4 regions of the Mesorhizobium sp. B3-1-9 genome follow, and region 1 is predicted to be linked to each of the others. Evidence: predicted binding sites of a transcription regulator. Region 1 holds the regulator's gene; each other region holds the start of a gene.
The links. The regulator LexA, encoded in region 1, represses DNA repair genes until DNA is damaged. The targets are predictions, from matches to a motif close to TGTTCNNNNTGTGTTCNG.

Region 1 (3,808 bases):
GTTTTGATTGGCATCGCCGCGGTCAGGTAACGGTTGTCTTGACCGCGAAGCGGGCTTCTCGCCAGACGCCGGTCCGCAAGATGTCTTCGAGCACTTCGACGGCATTCCACACATCCCTGTAGCCGACATAGAGCGGGGTAAAACCGAAGCGCATGGTCGACGGCGCCCGAAAATCACCGATCACGCCGCGTTCGATCAGGGCCCGCATGATCTGGTAGCCATGCTGGTGAATGAAGGAAATCTGGCTGCCGCGTTTGGCGCCGTCGCGGGTGCTTTCCAGCGTAAGATCGTAACCGCCGCACCGTGCTTCGACGAGTTCGATGAACAGATCGGCCAGCGCAATGCTCTTCCTCCGCACCGTCGCCAGGTCCACGCCGTTCCAGATGTCGAGCGCGCCTTTCAGCGTCCGCATCGACAGGACCGGCTGCGTGCCGCACAGAAATCGGCGGATGCCGGTGCCTGGCGCATAGGCTTGCTCGAAGGCGAACGGCCGTGCATGGCTCCACCACCCGCTGAGCGGCTGCCGCACATCGGCAAGATGCCGCTCGGCCGCATAGATGAAGGCAGGAGAACCTGGCCCGCCATTGAGATATTTATAGGTGCAGCCGACGGCGAAATCGGCGCTTGCCCTGTCAAGTTCAACCGGCATGGCGCCCGCGCTGTGGCAGAGATCCCATACGATCAGCGCACCCGCGTCATGCGCCATGCGCGTAAGCGCCGCCATGTCGCGCAACTCGCCGGATTTGTAATTGACGTGGTTGACCAACACCACCGCCACGCGTCCGTCGATCAGTTCCTCGATGCTCGGCGCGTCCACGCCAGCCAGGCGCAGGACAGTGTTCTTTCCGGTCGAGGCCACGCCTTCGGCCATATAGATATCGGTCGGAAAACTGTCGCCCTCGGCAACGATCACGGTTCGGTCCGGCCGCATCGCCATCGCCGCGTGCAGCACTTTGTAGATGTTGATCGACGTGGTGTCGCAGACCACGGTCTGGCCCGGCGCCGCGCCGATCAGGCGCCCGAGCTGGTCGCCCAGCTCGACCGGCATGTCGAACCATCCGTCCTTGTTCCAGGCACGAATGAGGTCATGCGCCCACTCCTCGGCAGCTGCCTTGCGCAACTCGTCGAATGCGGCGTGCGAGGCCGCTCCCAACGAATTCCCGTCGAGGTAGATCACCCCCTCCGGCAGGACGAAGCGATCGCGCAGGGCGCGCAGCGGATCCGCTGCATCCATCGCCTCGATCTCGGCGAGATCAGGAATTCCCCCCATCATGCTGCCGCCTCCATTTCGGCATGGCGCCTCTCACGGTTGGCCAAGGGCGGTTGTCTCACCACCGTCCGTGCCACGGCAAGAACCTTCTGCGCTATGTTAGCTGGTCCATAGACGGCGAAGACCATGGATCGGATTCATTGCCGAAGTTGGCATTTTGGGTCCGTTTCGTTCACGGTGAAGCACGTTCGCGCAAGAGCCGAAGCGATCCCGCCCGCGCCTTTGTGATGGTGTTCGACCGCGCTTCAGCTTAAGGAGGGCCGCATAATCGAGCGGAATCAATGATACCGCTGACCTGACTCGGCCAGGTATCCCTTGGATGCAACATTGTTTCCGAAGCCTCAACAAATTCACTAAACTTTAAACGGTTGCGGAACACAACTGGAACAGATAGTGTTTGTTCTGGGTTTGTTTTTCTGATTCCGGTTTCAGAACCCAAGGGGGCCGCCATGCTGACGCGCAAACAACATGAACTGCTGATGTTCATCCATGAACGCCTCAAGGAGAGCGGGATTCCGCCGTCTTTCGACGAGATGAAGGAAGCGCTCGACCTCGCCTCCAAATCGGGCATCCATCGGCTGATCACGGCGCTGGAAGAGCGCGGCTTCATTCGCCGGCTGCCGAACCGGGCGCGCGCGCTTGAAGTGCTGCGGCTGCCCGACTCGATCGCGCCTGGCCTGAATGCCGCGAGAAAGTTTTCGCCGAGCGTCATCCAGGGCGGCCAGGGCAATCTCGGACGCCAGGTCAAGCCGGCGGCGCCGTCGCGCACGCCGACACCCAGCAATGACGACGACGCTGTTTCGGCCGTGTCCATTCCGGTGATGGGCCGCATCGCCGCTGGCGTGCCGATAGACGCCATCCAGCACCAGACGCATTCGATCTCGGTGCCGCCGGACATGATCATGGGCGGCGAGCATTATGCGCTGGAGGTCAAGGGCGACTCGATGATCGAGGCCGGTATCTTCGACGGCGATACGGTCATAATCCGCAACGCCAATACGGCAAGTCCGGGCGAGATCGTGGTGGCGCTGGTCGACGACGAGGAAGCGACCCTGAAGCGGTTTCGTCGCAAGGGTGCCTCGATCGCGCTCGAGGCCGCCAACCCGGCGTACGAGACCCGTATCTTCGGACCGGACCGGGTCAAGGTTCAGGGTAAGCTCGTCGGACTCATCCGCCGTTACTGAGCAGAACCGCGCGGCGGTCTTCGCCGGAACTGTGTGCCATCTATTCTGTAGGCTGCGGCGCGACCGCCGGCTTTTCCGGTCGTTGATAGGGCGGCAGCCCCCTCGCCTCACGCGCGTATTTCCGCTGCTCGTGCCAGGGTCGGTACGGTTCTTCGACCGCGTAGCGAACGGTTGGCCGCGCGGTTGCCGATTGCGGATCAAAGAAGATGGCGGCGCTGCCGTCGCGTGCCAGCTGCCGCTTGGTGACGACGAGCACGCGCGGATCGCGGCATGGATTGTAGGCCGTGGCGTCGTCGATGACGATGAGGTCGGCGAAACCGCAAGCAGGCCGGGCGCTGGCGCGGTTCTCGGCGAGCGCGACGATGGCACCGGAAGGATGCCGGCCGATGCAGAGGTCGCCGATGCAGTAGAAGGGCGAGCCGGGCGGCAGGTCGACGGGATCGGCGATGTCGAGGGCGTCTTTAGCGAACGTCTCCGGCGGTACGATTTCCTCGGCTTTCAGCGCCCGTTTCCAGTTGTCCGTGGTGAAGTCGTTGGAGCGCGTGCGGTTGATGGCAAGCTCGCCGCCGCCGATCGGCATCGCCACCAGATGCGCATCCTCCGAGACAAGCACATCCGGGGCGCGGACATGCGGAATGGCCAGCAGCGCGGCGAGCGCGAAGGGTACGGCGGCAAGCCTCAGCCAGGTGGTGGCCATCGTCGCGATGACCAGCGCGACCGTCGCCAGCAGCACCGACTGGATCGAGATCAGCCCGACGGCGTCGACTGGTGAGCGCTCGGAGATCCACGCCGAAATGGCGATCATCGCCGTCAGGCCTTTGCCCATGACAAAGAGGAAGGGGCCGTCGAAGCCGAAGGGCATGGCCAGCGCGCTCAACACGGCGAACGGCATGACGATCAGTGAGACGATCGGCATGACCGACAGATTGGCCAGCAGGCTGAGCGGCGATACGCGCTGGAAGTGCCAGATCGCAAACAACAATGTCGCGCTGCCCGCGATGAGCGACGTCACGGCGGCACCACCTACTCCAATCGCCAGTTTTCGCGATACGAAGCCGAGGAACGAACGCTTTGCCGGCGGCGCGGTCGTTTTGCCGGCGCGATAGTCGGCAAAACCGGCATAGGCGCCGACCAGCGCAGCGGTGGCGGCGAAGGACATCTGGAAGCTCGGGCCGACCACTTCGTGCGGCGAGACAAGGATAACGGCGATGGCCGAGATCGCCAGGTTGCGCATGGTGAGCGCCGCGCGGTCGAAGAGCACGGCGGCGAGCATCACGGCCAGCATGATGAAACTCCGCTCGGCCGCCACCACGATGCCGGAGATCACGAGGTAGGCGGCGATCGAGAGCAGCGC
Region 2 (3,808 bases), on a different contig from region 1:
AAGGTGGCGCCGAAGCGGCGGGCGAGCGGCGCGCGAGGCGCGGCCATCACCGCGCCGGCGGTGCGCAGGCCCACACTTTCCAGGCCGGCGCGGGTTTCCGGCGCGATGCGCAACGCCGACAGTGGCAATGGCGCCAGGAGCGCCTCCTCCTCGCCGCCGGCGATGATGCGGTCGCCATGGAAGCGCGCCGCCGCCCAGGCGGCGCCCGGCGTCGAGGCAAGGCCGGCGCGGACATCGAAACCCTGCTGGAAGAAGCGGGTGAGGATCTCGTCCTGCATGGCGCGCTCGCCGCCGAAGAGATGCGTGCAGCCGGTGACGTCGAGGAACAGCCCGTCCTCGCCGTCGATCGCCACCAAAGGCGTGTAGCGGTCGCACCAGTCGGCGAGGCCTTCGAGCAGCCGGCGGTCGGCTTCCGCATCGGCCTCGACCACATCGATCGTGGGATGCATGGCGCGCGCATCGGCGATGCCCATGCCGCGCTTCAATCTGAGCGCCTCAGCCCGCTCGTCGAGGGCCGCGATGCGCTGGGTGTTGTTGTCGCGATGGCTGATCACAAGCGGCGGGTGAGGTGACGGCAGGTGATGCGGGGGCCGGGAACGCCAGGACCGCCCCAGGCGCTGGCGCAGGATCCGCTCCGCGGCCAGATGCGGGAACCACAGCGACAGAATTCTCTGTTCTTTCTGCAAAAGCGTGCTCATTTGGGTTCCACTCCAGTGTGAATTGTCCGGGCAGGGCCGTGCGGCTCTTGCCGATATCGAGTTTGAAGGCGGGGCGGCCGATCGAGCCGGCGAGCGGCCCAGCGACGGTTTCGCGGCTTGCCGCCGCCGCCGCCGAGACGATGAGGCGCACGGGCGCTGCGGTGGGATCGGCCTCGCCGGCCTGGCGCAGCAAAAGCAGCGGCCGGCCGGCATTCTGGGCGCGGGCGTGCAGCCGGCGCGTGGCGGTGAGGTCGAGCCGCTGGGGACTGCCGCGGATCTCGAGGATGACCGCGGCAAAGGCCGTCATGCGGGCGGCCTCCTCGGCGATCCACAGTGCGTCGAGCAGTTTTGGCGCCTCGGAAAACAGCAATTGCTCCGGCTCGATGCCAAACAGGGCGTGAAGGCCCCTGGCATAGGGAAAGCCGGCCTCGTGGAAAATTTCCGCCGTGCCGACCCAGAGGATCGGCAGGCCCTGCTTCTCTCTGAGGATCAGGCTTACGAGCGACAGCGCGAAGCCGGCAACGGCGCCGGCATCGCGAGTCTCCAGGCCATGGATTTCGCTGAGCGCCGCCTTGGGCAGGCCGCCGCCGAGGGCGGCGTCGAGGCGACCGATGCCGGTATGCAGGAAGGCGTCCGCCGAAGCCACGGCGAGGCCACGCCGGACGATCGTCCTGTCCGCTCGAGTGGCATCCACGATACCACCGGCCGTCGGCGCCTGCAGGCGCTCGGGCAGCGTTCCCTCGATCTTCGCGATCTGGCGGCGCAGGGCAAAAACAGTGTCCCGCGCCACGGCGCTCATCGCCATGACGTTCACTTCCGGCAGCAATTGTTCCTGTTATGTTCCTATAGATTCCAGAGGCGCCCGGAAGAGTCAAGCAGAGTCACAAGGAATTTATTCCTTCGAGCTTTTACCCTGAAAGCGAACGCCCAGCCGGCTCATTTGCCTCTATCGGCGCGAAAGCCTATATGCCGGGATCAAAGGAAATTTCATGGCCCGCATCTATAAGACACGCTCTTGGCACGACCAGCTCTCGCCGTCGATGGACGAGATAGAGCTTCTGGCGCTGGAGACCTATGCCCATCTGCCGGACGAGTTCCGCAAGCTCACCGGCGAGATCATTATCCAGATCGCCGATTTCCCGACCGACGAGATCATGGACGACCTGTCGCTGGAGACGCCTTTCGACCTGCTCGGCCTGTTCGAAGGACGTGGCATCGCCGAGCGCTGGAACCCGCAGACCGGCGAGGGGCCGAACCGCATCACGCTCTACCGCCGCGCCATACTCGACTACTGGGCCGAGAACGAAGAGACGATGGGCGACATCGTCACCCACGTGCTGATCCACGAGATCGGCCACCATTTCGGCCTGTCGGACGACGACATGGAGCGCATCGAGGAAGCGGCCGAGCAGGCGGCGGCGGGCTGAGCGTGCACTTCGTCATCCTAGGGCGAAGCAAGGAGCGAAGCGACGCGCGCAGACCCTAGGATCCATGCCGTTCCATCAACACCAAACCCGCGGTGCAGAACGGAACGCTTGCCGCCCGACACCCGCAAACGTCCCCTATATTCTGATCCGCTGCGCCTCTAGGGTCTTCGCGACGGAGCTTCGCTCCTGCTCCGCCCTAGAATGACGAAGTGGGGGTTGCCGCTCTTTCTACCAGTCGCTCAGCTTGGTGTCCGGGCCGTAGTCCTGGCCTTCGACATCCTTCACCACGGCCTGGCCGCAGCGCATCGACTTGGTCTTCTTGTCATAGGCGTAGGTCGGCGAGCCGAACAGGTGCCAGCCCTTGTTCAGCGCCGCCGTCACCTTGTGGCAGAAGGTTGAATCGTCCGGGCCGGACAGAAAGCGGTAGAGTTTCATTTTTCGAGCCTGTCTTGAATATCGGCGCATCATGCGCCGATGATTATCGCCTTCGCCAGAAGTTTCTCGGCTTCCGCCAGATGCAGCCGCTCGACCATGCGGCCGTCCATCGCGATCACGCCCTTGCCGGCATTTTCGGGCCGCGCGAACGCATCCCTGATCGCGCGGGCCCTGGCCAGCGCCTCGGACGACGGCGAGAAGGCGCGGTTCGCCGGCTCGATCTGGGCGGGATGGATCAGCGACTTGCCGTCGAAACCCATGGCCGCGCCGTCGGCGCATTCGCGCGCCAGGGCGTCGAGGTCGCGAAAATCATTGGCGACGCCGTCGATCACGTCAAGGCCGCCGGCGCGCGCGGCGAGCACCAATTGCATCAGCCAGGGCATCAGATAGCGCCGGTCGGGCGTCGCCAGGATGCCAGTCGCCTTCACCAGGTCATTCGTTCCGGCAACGAAACAAGCGAGGCGCGACGCTGGATCGCGGCCAAGCTCGGCGATGGCGCCGATGTTGAGCAGCGCCTTGGGCGTCTCGACCATCGCCCATAGTTTCACGCTGTCCGGGGCGAAATTGTCGTCGAGCAGGTCGCCCGCCTCGAGGATGTCGCGCGGCGTGCCGATCTTGGGCAGGAGAATGCCGTCGGGCTCGGCCTTGGCCACGTCCAACAGGTCGTCGGCGCCCCATTCGCTGGCGAGCGGGTTGATGCGCACCACCATCTCGCAGCGTTTTTCGCGCCCGACGAGAATGCCGGCAATCTTGTCGCGCGCGGCTTTCTTGTCGGCCGGCAGGACGGCGTCCTCGAGATCGATGATGACGGCGTCGCAGGCAAGCGAAGCGATCTTGGCGAGCGCCTTGTCGTTCGAGGCGGGAATGTAAAGCACCGAGCGGCGCGGGCGGTAGGGTTCCTGAGCCATGGCCGATCTATGCAGGGTGATGGCGGATGAGGCAAGGTGCGGAGTAATCTTCTCCTTGAGGGGCCGCAAGGGTGAGATGCCCGGCAGGGCGGAGGCGCACGCTGTCCTGCCAACCCGTCCTTCGTCATTCTAGGGTCTGCGCGCGTCGCTTCGCTCCTTGCTCCGCCCTAGAATGACGAAGGATAGATCGCAGCTTCACGCGCAAGAACCCTCTCTATCGCCTTTGACGACATCCCAGGGGCTGGCACCGCCATATGCGATGCCGTACTCGAGCGTCTCGGGCGCCGGCGCCAGGCTGTCCTGCACCAAATCTGCAAATCTGTGCGGAAAACCTCCTCCA
Region 3 (3,808 bases), on a different contig from region 1:
CCGCGCGCGCCATCCCGACTGGTTCGTCGCCGCGACGCGCAGCATGGAGGTGACAGATGGCGAAGCTTGACGAGAGCCGGTCCTTCATCCCGCTGCGCATCGCGGTGCTGACGGTTTCCGATACGCGCAGCCTTGCCGACGACAAGTCCGGCCAGACGCTGGCCGACCGCATCACGGAAGCCGGCCATACGCTTGCCGCCCGCGACATCGTCACCGACGACAGCGAGAAGATCCGCGACAAGGTTCTCGGCTGGTCGAAGGACGAAAACATCGATGTCGTCATCACCACCGGCGGCACCGGCTTCACCGGCCGCGACGTGACGCCGGAAGCGCTGGAGCCGATTTTCGAAAAGCGCATGGACGGCTTTTCGGAAGTCTTTCACCGCATCTCCTATGACAAGATCGGCACCTCGACGATCCAGAGCCGGGCGACAGGCGGCGTCGTCAACGCCACCTTCGTCTTCGTGCTGCCGGGCTCGCCCGGCGCCTGCAAGGACGCCTGGGACGGCATCATCAAGGCGCAGCTCGACTACCGGCACATGCCCTGCAACTTCGTCGAGATCATGCCGCGGCTGGACGAGCATCTCAGGCGTGGCGGCAAGACCTAAAGGCAAAACATCCCGACCGGCATCCGGTTTGCAGGCGGAATGGCGCTCTCGCCTACGAGCAGCCATTCCGAAGCCGCGACCGGCAAAGTACCTTGTGCTGCGAACAAGGGACAATCTGCCATGACCGTTCACAGCGGCGGATGCCATTGCGGCAACATCCGCCTCAGCTTCTCCACCACGCTCGGCCCGGCCGGACTGGAAATTCGCGCCTGCCAGTGCTCGTTCTGCACCCGGCATGGCTCGCGCGCGGCCGCCGATCCGAACGGACGCCTGAGCATCTCAGTCGAAGACAGGGCACGGCTGCAGGTCTACCGCTTCGGCCTGCGCACCGCCGACTATCTCGTCTGCCGCGAGTGCGGCGTCTATGTCGCGGCAATCGCCGGAGACGGTGACGACGCCACGGCGGTCGTCATTGTCAACGCGCTTGACGATCACGAGTTGTTCTCCCGCCAGCCGGTCGCCGTTCGGTTCGATGCCGAAACGCGCGAGCAGCGTGTCGCCAGGCGCCGCAGGGCCTGGATGCCCGTCGAAATCAGAGGGACCTGACTGGGCAGGGACAGCGCTTCTTCCTTCTCCCACAAGGGGGAGCCTGCATCACTTCGGCGGCGCCACCCAGATTTCGGCGTTCAGCCTTCTGGTGGCAAGACCACGCGCCAGGGCCTCGGCGCCGCGCGCGCTCTTTGCCAGGGCCGAGGCCTGACGCTTGCTGATGACAAGACCCTCGGCCAACGCGCGGTTGCCCGAAAAGACGCGGGCCAGGAAAGGCGCACGGTCGGCCCGGGCGCGTGAAAACCGCGCCGGCATGGTTTGCTTCGCCGTGTGCGCCACCACCTCGTCGATCCATCCCTCGGCAAGCCGCGCGCCGGGTTCCAGAAAAAGCAGCCAATCGCCCTTGGCCTTGCCGATGCCGGCGCCGATGCCGCCGGTCACATAATGGCAGCCGGCATGTTCGGCCACCCGATGCGTCTGGTCGGTCGAGCCCTGATCGCAGACGATCACGTCGCGCACCACACCCTCGACCGCGCCGCCGACCAGCGAGGCGAGCGTACGGGCAAGACCCTCTTCGTCGTTGCGGGTTTCGATGAGAACGCTGAGCATCCTTAGCCGAATAGCGGAAAGCCGCGACTTGCGCCAGCTACGGCTTTTCGCCGAAAAAGTTCTTGCTTTGTTCTCTTCGGTAAAATAGGAATAGTTTCATGAACAGAGCGATTCGACAGCCTGCCGACAGTCCCTGGGAGAGGGCGAAAATGGAACAGATCGTGCGTGCCGACATTGCTGCTTTCGGAGCAGGCAGAGCCGAGATGGCCAATGCAATGATCGAACAGAGCGGCATGCGCGTGCGGCCCGACCGCAATCGCGGCCGTTCGGCCGGCATCAACCCGTCGGGCCGGTTCGAGCCGGTCAGCCGGCATGTGTTCGACGACGGCTGGAACTCGCTGGAGGAACTGCCGCCGTTCAAGACGGAAGTGCAGGTCGAGAAGCCGCGCACGATCATCACCCGCAACGAGTCGCCGGACATCTCTTTCGACCGTTCGATCAACCCCTATCGCGGCTGCGAGCATGGCTGCGTCTACTGCTTCGCCAGGCCGACGCATGCCTTCATGGGCCTGTCGCCGGGGCTCGATTTCGAATCGAAGCTGTTCGCCAAGCCGGATGCCGCGCGCATGCTGGACAGGGAATTATCGAAACCGGGCTACCAGCCGCGCACGATCGCCATCGGCACCAACACCGATCCCTACCAGCCGATCGAGAAGCAATACCGCATCATGCGCGAGATCCTGGAAGTGCTGGAGGCGCGCGGCCATCCGGTCGGCATCGTCACCAAGTCGGCGCTGGTGACGCGCGACATCGACATCCTGTCGCGCATGGCCGAGCGCGGCCTTGCCAAGGTGGCGTTGTCGGTGACGACGCTTGACCGCATGCTGGCGAGAACCATGGAACCACGCGCGTCGACGCCGACGAAACGGCTGGAGGCGATCAGGCAGCTTTCGGATGCCGGCATTCCGGCATCGGTGATGGTGGCGCCGATCGTTCCGGGCCTCAACGATCCGGAGATGGAACGCATCCTCGATTCGGCCAGAGCCGCCGGTGCAAGGGAGGCGGGATACGTCATCCTGCGCCTGCCGCTCGAAGTGGCGCCGATCTTCAAGGATTGGCTGCTGCGCCACTATCCCGACCGCTACCGGCATGTGATGTCGCTGATCCGCTCGATGCGCGACGGCAAGGATTACGATTCCGAATGGGGCAAGCGCATGAAGGGCGCCGGTCCCTATGCCTGGCAGATCGGCCGGCGTTTCGAGATCGCCGCCAAGCGGCTCGGCCTCAATGTCGAGCGGCGGCAGCTTCGCACCGACCAATTCGTCGCAGGTTCGGGCGCCGGCGAACAACTGATGCTGCTTTAACCTCAGTGCCGGCCATGACGGGCCGGCGCTAAGCAATTCCAGGCCAAGCGATTTTCCGTTTGGAATTGCAGTCCTTTTGAAGAATCCCGTCCGGCCATTGTCCCCCCGGCCGCGAGACGGTGCCTTCCCGGTCCGACGCCCCATCCGACCCGGAAGGACTTGCGGAGAATCGGAGCCGATGCGAACCTCGCCGCACCATGGCTCGCGCGCGTTCCGATTCTCCGCTTCTCTTTGAAATGGTCGAGAAGCCCGACTTCTCGATCGAGACGAAGGCGATGGCCGACGGGCTGTGGCCAGTCGCCGGCATGGACGAGGCAGGGCGCGGTCCGCTCGCCGGACCGGTGGTGGCCGCCGCGGTGGTGCTCAACCCCGCCAATATCCCGGAAGGCCTCGACGATTCCAAACGCCTCACCCATTTGCAGCGCGAGGCGCTGTTCCTCAAGATTCTGGGGTCGGCGCTCAGCGTCTCGATGGCCTCGATCAGCGCCGAAGGCATCGACAACAGCAACATCCTGAAAGCCAGCCTCGAAGCGATGCGCCGCGCCGCCGCCGGCCTGTCGTTGCAGCCGAAGCTCGCTTTGGCCGACGGCCGCGACATTCCGCCAGGTCTCGCCTGCGAAGGCCGGGCGCTCATCAAGGGCGACCAGCGCTCGCAATCGATCGCCGCAGCCTCGATCGTCGCCAAGGTGATGCGCGACCGCATGATGTGCGGCTGCGGCGGACACCACGAACATTACGGCTTCGAGGTGCATATGGGCTACGCGACGGTCCGGCACCGGACCGCGATCGAGATGCATG
Region 4 (3,808 bases), on a different contig from region 1:
GGACATAGCGGGTCAAGACGAGTGATCTATGCCGCGCTCGCCGGCAATTTGGCGATCGCGCTGACCAAATTCGCGGCGGCGTTCTTCACCGGTTCGTCCTCCATGCTGTCGGAAGGCGTGCATTCGCTGGTCGACACCGGCAATGGCGGGCTCCTGCTCTATGGCATGCACCGCGCCGCGCGGCCGCCCGACCGCACCCACCCGCTCGGCCACGGACGCGAGCTCTATTTCTGGAGCTTCATCGTGGCGCTTCTGGTGTTCGCGCTGGGCGCCGGCGTTTCCTTCTATGAGGGCGTTATCCACATCATGGCGCCCGAACCGGTCGTCAATGCCAAGGTCAACTACATCGTGCTTGCCCTCTCCTTCGTCTTCGAGGGCAGCTCATGGCTGGTGGCGCTGAAGGAGTTCCGGCAGCAGAAGGGTAAGCAAGGCTGGCTGCAGGCTGTGCAATCGAGCAAGGATCCGAGCGTCTACACGGTGCTGTTCGAGGACAGCGCCGCGCTGCTTGGCCTCATCGTCGCCTTCGCCGGCATCCTGTCGGCCGAACTTCTGGAAATCCCCGAGCTCGATGGCGTCGGCTCGATCGGCATCGCCATCATCCTGGGCGCCACGGCCATCTTCCTGGCGCGCGAGAGCAAGGGCCTGCTGCTCGGTGAACCTGCCTCGTCCGAAGTGCAGAAGAAGGTGCTGGCGATCGTCCAGGAGGATCCGGCGGTCCAGCGGGCGAACGGAATCCTGAGCGTCCATATCGGTCCGGAGGAAATCGTCGCGGGTTTGAGCATCGAATTCGAGGATCATCTCACCGCGCCCGAGATCGAGGCCTGCGTCGAGCGCCTGGAGGCAAGGCTGAAGCAGGAAATGCCGCAGATATCCAGGCTCTTCGTCAAGCCGCAAACGACTGGCACATGGGAGCAGCGGCGCGAGGCCATCGCCGAGGCTTCGGACGAGAGTTAGGTTCAACGCAACGAACTTCGTGAGGAGGAAAGCTGATGAAGATCGACGGCGGATGTCATTGCGGCGCGATCGCCTATGAGGCGGAGGTCGATCCGCAAAAGACCTCGATCTGCCACTGCACCGACTGCCAGCAGCTGACCGGCACGGCCTTTCGGGTGACCGTTCCGGCGCCGGAAAGCGACTACCGGATCACCAGGGGCGCGCCGAAGATCTACATCAAGGTCGTGGCAAGCGGCGCCAGGCGCGCCCAGGCTTTTTGTGCCGACTGCGGCTCGCATCTTTATGCAACGTCGGTCGGCGATGGTCCGAAGGTTTATGGGATCAGGGTCGGGACCGCGCGGCAGCGTCAGGACTTGGTTCCCAGACAGCAGAAATGGCACCGGTCGGCCCTGCGCTGGCTTCCGGAATTCGAGGGCATGGCGACGACGGAAGAGCAATAGCGCTATCGGATCGGCCAGCTGGCGCGAGCCTTGGCGATTGGCCGAATCTTCCGCGACTACTCGTCGCCTTCGACGACGCGCAGCCTGAGCTGACCCGTCTTGGAATCGGCCACGCGCGCCCCGGCCTCGACCTTGGCCGGCCCGTTGCGCGGCGGCTCGGCCTCGCCCTCGGCAAACTCCAGCGCCTCGATCTTCTGGCCGCGCTTGGTCACTTTCGACGTCGACACCAGGATGTCGTCGATGTCCTTGGTTGCCTGGCCGAAATGCGTCTGCAGCCGGCGCACCCGCTCGTCGACCCGCGCCACATCCTCCATCAGCCGGATGACCTCGCCCTGGATCAGATGCGCCTGCTCGCGCATGCGGGCGTCCTTCAGGATCGACTGGATGACCTGGATCGACAGCATCAGCAGCGAGGGCGAGACGATGACGACGCGGGCGCGGTGCGCCTTCTGCACCACCGCCTCGAAGTTCTCATGGATTTCGGCGAACACCGATTCCGACGGCACGAACATGAAGGCGGTGTCCTGCGTCTCGCCCTGGATCAGGTATTTTTCGGCGATATCGCGGATATGTATCTCGATGTCACGCCGAAAAGCCTGCGCCGCCGCCTTCTGCATGTCGGCGCCCTCGGCGGCCCGGATGGCGTTCCAGGCTTCCAGCGGGAACTTGGCGTCGACGGCCAGCATAGGCGCGCCGTTCGGCATCCGCACCAGGCAGTCGGGCCGGCTGCCATTGCTCAGACTGGCCTGGAATTCGTAGGCGCCGTGCGGCAGGCCGTCGGCGACGATCGCCTCCATCCGCGACTGGCCGAAGGCGCCGCGCGTCTGCTTGTTGGAGAGGATCGCCTGCAGTTGCACGACCTGGCCGGCCAGGGACTGGATGTTGCCCTGCGCGGTGTCGATCACCGCCAGCCGCTCCTGCAGCTTGGCCAGGCTCTCATGCGTCGACTTGGTCTGCTCGGCCATGGTCTGGCCGAGACGCCCGGTCATGGCGTCGAGCCGTTGTCCGAGCGACTGGGTGAGCTCGGCCTGCCGTGCCCCGAACACTTCGGCGATCGCGCCCATGCGCCCCTGCATCTCGGCCTGCGCCTGCATAATGTCGGCCATCCTCGCCTCGGCATCGCGGGCATGGTCGGCGGCTTCGGCGGCGGCCACCGCGCGCGCCCCGGCCGCGCGCCACAAGGCGACCACGAGCGCCACGAACAGCGCAAGCAGAAGGATTGCGCCGAAAGCCAGCGCCTGGCCAAGCGTGATGGTCGTGGCGCCAAGCCGCGCGATGGGCTCGGAAAGCATGGAGGTCATGTCGTTCATTTGGCCAGCATAACCGATTCGGCCTCCTGGCACAGATCAAAACGTGAACAAGCCAAAGATGCCCCGGTTGACGCTTTTCAAGCGAGGTCTTAGGTGAGACGCCATGTCGATCAAGCCTCTCATCATCCTTCCCGATCCTGTCCTGCGCCAGGTTTCCGAGCCGGTCGAGCGCGTCGATGCCGATTTGCGCAAGCTCGCCGACGACATGCTCGACACCATGTATGACGCGCCGGGCATCGGCCTTGCGGCGATCCAGGTCGGCGAGCCGCGGCGGCTGCTGGTCATCGACCTCGCCAAGGAAGGCGAGCCGCCGGAGCCGCATGTCTTCATCAATCCGGAAGTGCTCGAAAGTTCCGACCAGCGTTCCGTCTATGAGGAAGGCTGCCTATCGATCCCAGACTATTATGCCGAGGTCGAGCGCCCGGCTTCGGTGCGGGTGAAGTATCTCGACCGCGACGGCAAGTTGCAGGAGATGCAGGCGGAAGGCCTGATGGCCACCTGCCTGCAGCACGAGATCGACCATCTCAACGGCGTGCTGTTCATCGACCACATCTCGAAGCTGAAGCGCGACATGGTGGTGAGGAAGTTCAAGAAGCTCGCCAGGGACAAGGTGCCGGGCAAGATGGTGGGCTAGGGGCGGTCTGGACCGCGCGAGCACCTGGAGCTGCCACGAGACAGGATCGCAGGACGTCATGCCGCTTCGCGTCATCTTCATGGGCACGCCGGATTTTTCCGTGCCGACCTTGCGCGCCATCGCCGAGGCCGGCCACGAGATCGCGGCCGTCTACACGCAGCCGCCGCGCGCCGCCGGCCGGCGCGGGCTGGAATTGACGCCCTCGCCGGTGCAGCGCGAGGCCGAGCGGCTGGGGCTCGAAATGCGCACGCCGACATCGCTGAAAGGCGAGGCCGAGCAGCAGGCCTTCGCCGCCTTGCGGGCCGATCTCGCGGTCGTCGTCGCCTACGGATTGCTATTGCCGAAAGCCGTTTTGGACGCGCCGAGGCTAGGCTGTCTGAACGGCCACGCCTCGCTTTTGCCACGCTGGCGTGGTGCTGCTCCCATCCAGCGCGCGATCATGGCCGGCGATGCGGAGACCGGCATGATGA

Region 2: FJW07_RS18440 (metallopeptidase family protein) is a predicted target of LexA. The motif match lies at 1,526-1,543, and genes of this name have one in related genera.
Region 3: FJW07_RS15660 (PA0069 family radical SAM protein) is a predicted target of LexA. The motif match lies at 1,764-1,781, and genes of this name have one in related genera.
Region 4: FJW07_RS29335 (DNA recombination protein RmuC) is a predicted target of LexA. The motif match lies at 2,737-2,754, and genes of this name have one in related genera.

The regions. Positions count from the first base shown of each region.
Region 1 covers NZ_VFTJ01000006.1:46,724-50,531, forward strand. Annotated here, with positions in the region: gene kynU (kynureninase) at 23-1,270, opposite strand; gene lexA (transcriptional repressor LexA) at 1,720-2,454, shown strand; gene FJW07_RS12770 (ComEC/Rec2 family competence protein) at 2,495-3,808, opposite strand, start outside.
Region 2 covers NZ_VFTJ01000009.1:165,737-169,544, reverse strand. Annotated here, with positions in the region: gene FJW07_RS18450 (DUF6504 family protein) at 1-554, opposite strand, end outside; gene FJW07_RS32080 (hypothetical protein) at 496-1,503, opposite strand; gene FJW07_RS18440 (metallopeptidase family protein) at 1,688-2,125, shown strand; gene FJW07_RS18435 (DUF1737 domain-containing protein) at 2,354-2,560, opposite strand; gene FJW07_RS18430 (CoA ester lyase) at 2,590-3,468, opposite strand.
Region 3 covers NZ_VFTJ01000007.1:244,395-248,202, forward strand. Annotated here, with positions in the region: gene FJW07_RS15640 (4-(cytidine 5'-diphospho)-2-C-methyl-D-erythritol kinase) at 1-70, shown strand, start outside; gene moaB (molybdenum cofactor biosynthesis protein B) at 57-608, shown strand; gene FJW07_RS15650 (aldehyde-activating protein) at 729-1,154, shown strand; gene FJW07_RS15655 (glycosyltransferase) at 1,203-1,706, opposite strand; gene FJW07_RS15660 (PA0069 family radical SAM protein) at 1,856-3,010, shown strand; gene FJW07_RS15665 (ribonuclease HII) at 3,208-3,808, shown strand, end outside.
Region 4 covers NZ_VFTJ01000027.1:45,650-49,457, forward strand. Annotated here, with positions in the region: gene FJW07_RS29325 (cation diffusion facilitator family transporter) at 1-954, shown strand, start outside; gene FJW07_RS29330 (GFA family protein) at 990-1,394, shown strand; gene FJW07_RS29335 (DNA recombination protein RmuC) at 1,451-2,704, opposite strand; gene def (peptide deformylase) at 2,808-3,338, shown strand; gene fmt (methionyl-tRNA formyltransferase) at 3,397-3,808, shown strand, end outside.